One region of the Pradoshia sp. Z3_51 genome, then DNA from elsewhere that is predicted to be linked to it. Evidence: predicted binding sites of a transcription regulator. Region 1 holds the regulator's gene; each other region holds the start of a gene.
What was found. The regulator Rex, encoded in region 1, represses fermentation and respiration genes when NADH is low (regulators of the CRP and FNR family bind a similar motif). The targets are predictions, from matches to a motif close to TTGTGAAATATTTCACAA.

Region 2: pflB (formate C-acetyltransferase) is a predicted target of Rex. The motif match lies at 882-899, and genes of this name have one in related genera.
Region 3: qoxA (cytochrome aa3 quinol oxidase subunit II) is a predicted target of Rex. The motif match lies at 1,078-1,095, and genes of this name have one in related genera.
Region 4: adhE (bifunctional acetaldehyde-CoA/alcohol dehydrogenase) is a predicted target of Rex. The motif match lies at 1,202-1,219, and genes of this name have one in related genera.

What each region holds. Positions count from the first base shown of each region.
Region 1 is NZ_JBZAJC010000012.1:81,232-83,441, forward strand. It holds gene AC4BHA_RS16505 (CPBP family intramembrane glutamic endopeptidase) at 1-691, shown strand, start outside; gene AC4BHA_RS16510 (YdiK family protein) at 688-900, shown strand; gene AC4BHA_RS16515 (redox-sensing transcriptional repressor Rex) at 937-1,596, opposite strand.
Region 2 is NZ_JBZAJC010000007.1:98,507-100,716, forward strand. It holds gene pflB (formate C-acetyltransferase) at 1-773, opposite strand, end outside; gene AC4BHA_RS13975 (hypothetical protein) at 1,106-1,264, opposite strand; gene AC4BHA_RS13980 (M20/M25/M40 family metallo-hydrolase) at 1,356-2,210, opposite strand, start outside.
Region 3 is NZ_JBZAJC010000007.1:28,801-31,010, reverse strand. It holds gene qoxA (cytochrome aa3 quinol oxidase subunit II) at 1-859, opposite strand, end outside; gene AC4BHA_RS13655 (methyltransferase domain-containing protein) at 1,267-1,857, shown strand; gene AC4BHA_RS13650 (cation diffusion facilitator family transporter) at 1,990-2,210, opposite strand, start outside.
Region 4 is NZ_JBZAJC010000006.1:95,401-97,610, forward strand. It holds gene adhE (bifunctional acetaldehyde-CoA/alcohol dehydrogenase) at 1-1,030, opposite strand, end outside; gene AC4BHA_RS13015 (c-type cytochrome) at 1,393-1,698, shown strand; gene AC4BHA_RS13020 (mechanosensitive ion channel family protein) at 1,797-2,210, opposite strand, start outside.

The DNA of each region.
Region 1 (2,210 bases):
CATGCAATTTTCTTCTATTCTTGGTATCCCAATTATGCTGGTTTTCTTATCGAACACGAATATCCCCGCGGAACGGATAGAAGTATTGGCTGCAGGGTATTGGATTGTTATAAGCTTTATTCTGGCTTCTATCATTACTCTAGTCCTACTGAGATATGAAAAAAATAATAGAAGCTTAGGCGATCAGGCAAGTGTGGGAGCTTCGATCGGCTGGGCAATTGGCGGAGTATTTCTTGCTTTGTTTTCACAATCTATAGCTGGTAATATCGAACGAATTATTGGTATTCCTACCGGGTCTGAAAATACACAGAATATACTCGGTCTCATTGAGGCAGTACCGCTTGTTATGGTAGTCAGTTCTGTACTTGGGCCATTTTTAGAAGAGATTGTCTTTAGGAAAATTATCTTTGGCACATTACACAAGCGATTGAATTTCTTCCTGAGCGCGTTAATCAGTTCACTGATCTTTGCCGTTGCTCACATGGAATTTGTACATATCCTGCTTTATACAGCAATGGGATTCACATTTGCTTATTTATATGTTAAAACAAAGAGAATCCTTGTTCCTATTTTTGCCCACATTACTATGAATACATTAGTTGTAATCGTACAATCACTTTACAAAGATGATATATTAAAAAATATGGAAGAGCTTAATAAAGTTCAAAGCTTTATCGGAGGTTTGTTATGAGACGTTCACCGTTGTATATGGCAACGACTTACTTAATTTTAGGTGCTATTTTTATATTTTTTGCTGTTCAAAATGTATCACGCAGCGGTTGGGATTTCTTTACCTATTTCCTGATCATACTGGCTACACTTGATGTTGGTTCAGGAATCCGCTTGGTGATGATTCATAAGCAAATAAAGAAAATGAAAAGTGAAAAACCAAAAGAATAACAAAAAAAATCTCGGAGGGAAAACCTTCGAGATTTTTTATTCTGTATCTTCCGTATTTCCGGATGGATAATGTTTAAGAAAATATACTAATGATTGCAATTCGACTGCAAGGTCAATATGATGGACACGAATGCTGTCTGGCACATTCAGACGTGCCGGTGTAAAGTTTAAAATAGCCTTAATGTTCGCAGCCACTAAACGATCTGTAATAGATTGGGCAACCTGTGATGGAACTGTTAAAATAGCTACACTAATATCTTGCTTTTCAAGTTTTTTCTCCAGTTCATCCATATGATAGAGCGGAACATCCCCTATAAGGGTTCCTACTTTATCAGGAGAAACATCAAACGCCATTTCAATCTTTGTATTATTATTTTTCATAAAATTATAATTTAAGAAAGCTGTACCTAGATTCCCGACTCCAATTAGAGCTACCTTTGTAATCTCATCTTGATCGAGAGTTTTTCTAAAGAAGGATAATAGATAATTAACATTGTAACCATACCCTTTTTTACCTAAAGCACCAAAGTACGAGAAATCTCTTCGTATAGTAGCTGAATCTACTTTAACAGCTTCACTTAGTTCTGCGGAAGAAACTCGTAGTTTTCCTGACGCGTGTAGATTTTGTATAAAACGATAATATAATGGAAGTCGTTTGGCTGTAGCCTGCGGTATTTTAGTATTTTCCTGCAAAATTAATTCCCTTCTCCCTATTCTTTCTTGTCAATCGTTACTCCATATATCAAAACTGCCTTTGATAATCCCGACTGGTTTTACCCCCCGGTTTTCCAATGAAAATAGTTTCCTTCAATAACCATTGATTTTTCGATTGCTTTGCACATAACATATAAGGTTAATCAAGTATTGCTGAAACAGCTGTTATTTCTTACTTTCGTTTTTAAGATTATACGAATAATTAATCTATTCATATTTTCAGCTTTTTTCCATATAAAATCAATATCTAATCCTTGGAGTGCCCGGGTACCACATAGAAATTATATCAGAAGTTTTCTTCACTACCATAATTCTAACTATCTTAGCTATGTATAATACGCCGCTTTTTTATCAATGATTCGTTAATTTTATATTCGAGCAAAATACTAGGACTAGCGGTTCTGATTGTTTCCAGGTTACCTCCGCGATACCAATCATATGGGATCTTTCCTGATTAATAAAGCACGTAAATTCACTGAAAGTTTATTCTCCTATTCCTATTCTATAATATTTCTATCATTTTTGGTAATTTTTGTGTGAGTATTCACAAATTTTCTATTAAGTTGCGGTGCTTATCAAGAGTAGGCTACACTTAA
Region 2 (2,210 bases), on a different contig from region 1:
TATAACCATTGTACTGCTTCTTTTGCATTTGTAGCTGGTTTAGAGATATCATAACCATAAATCTCAGCTAATTGTTTTAATTCACCTAAAGCACGGATTTGCTCGCTTAATTCTTCACGTTGACGAATAACTTCTTCGGACATTGTTCTTAATCCGTAGTTTTTCAAATCTTTCTTACGTTCAGCGATCAAGAAGTCTACACCGTATAATGCTACACGACGGTAGTCACCGATGATGCGTCCGCGTCCGTATGCATCTGGAAGACCAGTGATGATACCAGCCTTACGAGCAAGCTTCATTTCATCCGTATAAGCATCGAATACACCTTGGTTATGTGTTTTGCGGTAATCAGTGAAGATTTTTTGCACTTCTTCATCTACTGTGAATCCGTAAGATTCAGCTGCAGCTACCGCCATACGGATACCACCGAATGGTTGAAGAGAACGTTTGAATGGTTTATCTGTTTGGAAACCAACAATTGTTTCAAGTTCTTTATTTAAATATCCAGGACCATGTGATGTAATAGTAGAAACAATTTTAGAATCAAGATCAAGGACGCCGCCTGCTTCACGTTCTTGTTTAGTAAGTTCCATTACTTGCTTCCATAATTCTTTTGTAGCTTCTGTTGGGCCTTCTAAGAATTCATCGTTTCCTGTGTATGGAGTGATGTTTTTCATAATGAAGTCACGTGTGTTAACTTCATTCTGCCAATCTCCGCCAGCAAAGCCTCTCCATGCATCTTTTTTAGTTACATTATCCATAACCATTGCCATTTTATTTTACCTCCTAATATTACGTTCAGGAATATTATTTCAAATTTCTAGATGTTCAGCTTTTTTAAATTATATAACAGCTTTCTATACTCTTATAATACACATTATATGTGAAAAAGTGAACATGTAAATTATGACAATCTGGTGAAATCAAAAACAACGTTGTTAAATCAATCTTTTCTTTCTATTTTCGAATAATTCTAATATCAGGAACCCTTGACAGTAAATAAAACTGTTATAGTAAAATCCACTCTGAAAGCTAAACTGTACTATAAAAGGCATCTGTTCTTAAATACAGATGCCTTTATAGATACCATTATATAACAATTCTGTCATTTATGCACGTCTGATCTATTTTTAAAGGCTTCCTTCGTCACAATATATTGTTCGTGGTTTGTATGTTGTTCCTGATTTCCACCCGTTTCAGCATGGTGAGGAAAATTCCCAGGATGACTTTTACGTTTATGATTAAAACCTTTACCTCTCGCCATAATCCTACCTCCTTCCCTTATTATCATTTTCTACAGAAAGGCGAGAATTATGGCAGGTAAGTTGAGGCAATATAGTACAAAAAGAACATCATTATTGGCAGCCATAGACCACTTGTTTAAGCAATTTGGGAACAACCTCAGTGGAAAATGGAATATGCAGCCTTTCTGTACGTTTGTGTGCGTCCTTACCATATGGACCGATATTTACGGCTGGTATATCCAATTCCCCAATAATAGAAAGCGGAAGATTATACCCCTTCCCGTATAGAGGCATTTCATTTTCTAACACCGGCATCACTAAATCACGATCACGTAAACGGCAATAGCTTACATCGGAAAGCCCTGGAAAATAAGACATGATCTTTATTTCTTCATTAAATTTCTCTTTAGCGATCCTAACGCAGTGCTCTACTATACCTTTTGCTTTCTGATCCCTTTCATCATCTTCCAAATAAACGTGTGGATAATAAGGTGGAGCGAGCATGATCATATAAAAAGGGGCCTCTGATTTGAAAAACGCTGCCACTACATCTGCAATTTCAGCTGTTAATTTGGCCATATTCATGCCTGCGTCCTGTTCGAGCAATGCAATCTTTGCGTTTATTTCTTTCATAAACATATGGCCATATTCTCTACAGCCTTTATCAAATAACTCTTGATAAGTATATACACTGGGCTTAAGGTTAGGTTTTCTTGAACCATGTCTTCCATACCCAAGTAAATCATAAATATTTGATAACCGTCCTTCTATATACCTGCTGCTTTCTTCGCCAATATCTTTCAGCTTGTTTATGACTTCTTCCGGATTTTGCTTTAGCGTAAGGATATTAGCTAGTACATATGCTGCAGTTGGCGTTTGGACATTATATGCTTCTTTTAGATCCATTAATTTTAAGATCGTAGGCAGAGGGTTCTGTTCCCCGCGTTCTTGTTCTAAAAAGGCTAA
Region 3 (2,210 bases), on a different contig from region 1:
CGCTCTCGTTTGATGAAGATGGTTCAGAACCATGATGATGTCCTTCCGGTGGAGGGCTGAAATCCAAGTGAGTAGAAGAATATGATTGTCTGCCGACGTGTGCTGTATCAAGCAGTTTTTCAAATTTTTCTTCTGTTAACTTATCTTCATTTGCTTTTACATCACTAACCCATTCTTCGAAATCATCTGGAGTCATAGACAGTGCTTCAAAATCCATATGGGCGTAGCCTTCACCACTGAAGTTTGCATTTCTTCCCATCATGGAAGCTGGTGTTTCAGCTACAAAATTTAATTTTGTTACCATGTCACTCATGGCGTATTTTTGACCACCGAGCTGTGGAATCCAGAAGCTTGTAATTGGTCCATAAGAATATAGACGGAATTCTACTACTCTATTAGTTGGAATGTTTACATAGTTAACCGTTTCAATACCTTGCTCTGGATAACTGAAATGCCATTTCCAGTTTGAAGAAGCTGCGTAGATAACCAATGGTTTTTGATCTTCATAGCCTTTTGGCTTTCCTTCTACTTCAAATGTAGTTTTAACTGTGACTACAGCTAAAACGGCTACAATAATAATTGGTATGACTGTCCATGTTATTTCAAGCGCCTTGCTGCCTTCCATATGTGGAGGCTCGTAATCTTTTGGAGCTTTGGATGCTCGGTATTTATATAAAATAACGATAAAAAGTACATATACTACAAGCACAACAGCTGCCATTAAAGCCATTGAGAAAAGAATGGCATTGGATTGTGTTTTTGCGACAGGACCATTTGTGTCGAATACAACCCAGTCACATCCCGCTAACATAAGAATAGACGCCATCATGGAACTCAAAAGTGCCCATTTTTTATTCATATTTTTCCCCTTCCTAATGTAATAAGTAAATTCAAGCTATGTAAGGGAAATTCAGTAAATCTGCACACCTTGATAGTTATAATTTCCCTTTCTTGCTGCTATTTAGGTATAATTCTTCCTTTTTCCATAGCCCCTGATTTTCAATATAATAACTGAATTTCAAAATTACAAATATATGAAACTAAAAGAAGACATGGAAATCTTCAATTTTGACAAAGTTGTGAACAAATTAACAATTAATTATATTCTTAGAATTTATTGTAAAATTGTCACTTTAAAGTAGCATTTTTATGTGAATACTAGGATGTGAAATCTGAAAACGCCTATTATATAGAAAAAGGGTTTCGATCAGTATCAAAAAGGCTTAAACTTATGAGTAATCTAGATAAGTGAAACGGAGTTATACAATGAACGAAAAAGATTATGATGAGTTATTACATATAAAAACAGTCGGTAATCAAACTGGATTTTATAATTCTATGCATTATCACCGATATGAGCCGACTCCGTATTGGATTTTAGAAAAGTTATTGGATGAGTATGACCTTAATAGGGATGATCATATGGTCGATTTTGGATGCGGAAAGGGGAGACTAAATTTCTTTCTTCATTACAAGACAGGGGCGTTTGTAAGTGGGGTAGAAATGAATGAACAATTTATTAATGAAGCTGAGGAAAATCTCAAGAACTATAATTACAAGGGGAAAGACCGAATTCAATTTCACTGTTGTCTGGCAGAGGAGTTTCAAATTCAACCAACTTATAATAGGTTTTATTTCTTTAATCCTTTTACGATACAAATATTCCGCCAGGTTCTAACGAACATTCTGTTGTCCGTTGAAGAAACATATCGCGAGGTACACCTAATATTATATTATCCATCTGAGGATTATATATATTTTCTTGAAAATCAATCTGTGTTTGAACTACACAAAGAGATTGTTCTAAATGAAACGAATCCGTTTGAGAGAATACTGATCTACCGGCTAGCTTATTAAATTGAAAAAGGCGTTCCCATTGGAATGCCTTTTTTCGTATAAAATATCAGAAGGTTTATGGAGTAGTGGTAGATTCAGTAATATAAACAACCAATTTGTAGCTCTTTAGGGCAAACAGCCGGATACCTATCATTAATTTGGGCCTGGCCTTTTTTCTGTTTTTTCTTCATATGGTTCCACATGAACATGGACACGATAGACTCCATGATCCTTCATTAAATCCTTTTCTACAAGAGTAGCAATATCATGGGCTTCTTTAATATTTAACGTGTTGTCTACCAAAATAATGATATCAATGACTTCATTATTTCCGTAATTTCGTCCCATAATTTTTTTAATTCCTTTAACCCCTT
Region 4 (2,210 bases), on a different contig from region 1:
ATAAAGGATATTGTGGACCTGCACCATCAATTTCGGCAATTATTATTTTGGTATGCTCAGGTACTTTAATTCCAGCCATTTCAGCTATCTCATTAGCAGATTTTCCAACAATATGAGCATTAACGGCACATGATTTTTCATCAATAACAAGACGTTCAAGTTTCTTTAATTCTTTATCATTTACAAAATAGCAGTTATTTTTTATAAACTCTTGTTTAACTTCTTCATAGATCTGATCATCTACAATAATAGCTTGCTCAGAGGCACAGATCATGCCGTTATCAAAAGACTTCGATAAAATAACATCATTGACTGCACGTTTTACTTTAGCTGACTTTTCAATATAACAAGGTACGTTACCAGGACCTACACCTAGTGCCGGCTTACCTGTAGAATAAGCTGATTTAACCATTCCTGCTCCGCCTGTCGCAAGCACTAATGCGATATCTTTATGATTCATTAATTGCTTTGTAGCTTCAATGGATGGGTGCTCAATCCATTGAATACATCCTTTAGGAGCACCTGCAGCTACGGCAGCATCATGCAGGACTTGCGCCGCCTTCTTGGAGCATTCTTGTGCTGATGGATGGAAAGCAAATATAATTGGGTTACGTGTCTTAATAGATATTAAAGCTTTAAACATAGTAGTCGAAGTAGGATTCGTAACTGGTGTGACACCTGCAACAATTCCGACAGGCTCTGCAATCTCCATGACACCTGTTTGTTGATCTTCACGAATGACACCAACCGTTTTATCGTATTTAATACTGTGCCAAATATATTCCGTTGCAAACATGTTTTTAGTACATTTATCTTCGTAAATCCCTCTGCCAGTCTCTTCCACCGCCATTTTAGCTAAAAGCATGTGTTGATCAAGACCGGCAATTGCCATTTGATGAACAATCTCATCGATTTTTTCTTGATCAAATGTCTCAAATGTACGCAGGGCCGATTTTCCATTTTCGATTAACTCTTCAATCATCTCAGATACCTTAAGGACTTCTTCTATTTTTTCTTCTTTAACAGCCATTTCAATTTCCTCCTTATAGAAAACTTAGCATTGGTCGTAAATAGTCCCACAGGGATAAAATACGTCCCTATTAGTGAAAAAAATTACTGAACATCCTATCTGACAATTTAATTTTATCAGATTATTTAAAATCAGTCTGTAAACAATTTGTGAACACCTTCACCTTACAGATTGTGAAATACCTCACATACTTATTATATGCCTGCTTTATGTATTTGTCTAACTGTAGTCATTATTTTTTGAATTTAAGTCCTTTGTCATAGATCCACTTCTATCGGATTGACAGAGAAGTCTTTATATTGACAAAATAATAAACTCAAGTAAAGTAATTCTTAAATAGAACTGAAGGGAGAATGATTCCTATGTACAATAAAGCCCTCTTACTGGCAGGCTTAGTTTTTTCTTTAACTGCATGCTCTTCTGGCAATGAAGAAGAATCGCAAAAACCACTAACAGAAGAAGAAAAAATATATGCCAATAACTGTGCTTCCTGCCATGGCAATGCTTTAGAAGGCTATGCCGGACCAAAGCTTGAGGATATCGGAAATAGTATGAGTAAGGATGAAATCCTGGATATAATCAATAACGGTGCGAAAGGAATGCCTGCAGGAATAATTAAAGGCGAGGATGCAGAGAAAGTTGCTGCATGGCTTGCTGAGAAAAAGTAGAATAGAGATTTAAAGAGAGATATGGAATCAATGGTTTATGGTTTAATGAAAATTAAACAGCACTAAGAAATGCCGTTACCACTACGTAACGGCATTTCTTAGTGTTCTATATAATCCTTTTGTCTATCTTGTACGGCAAATTGTTGTGATGCTAAACCAATACGATTTTCATACATTTTCTGCGCCATAACTTTCTTAGCCATTTGAGCTGCTTCCATATAGTACTCATCGCTTACTGTAGCTTTGATTGAAAATCGTAAGCCATACGGACTGCTATCTAATGAAGATAAGCCATGAACTTGATAGGGTTCGAGATATTCTCCGTTTAAATCAGTTTTGAGATAATGGATTTGCTTTTGGTTGAGTTCATCACATACCTCAGCAAGTAACTCTTCTATTTTTGCAGGATTCTCTTGGAAACTAACAATTACGCTCTCAAAAATTCTTCTCCTTTCAACATTTCCGTTTTCTACTTTGCGAATTTCACCATTTGGAACTGTCATTAGTTTTCC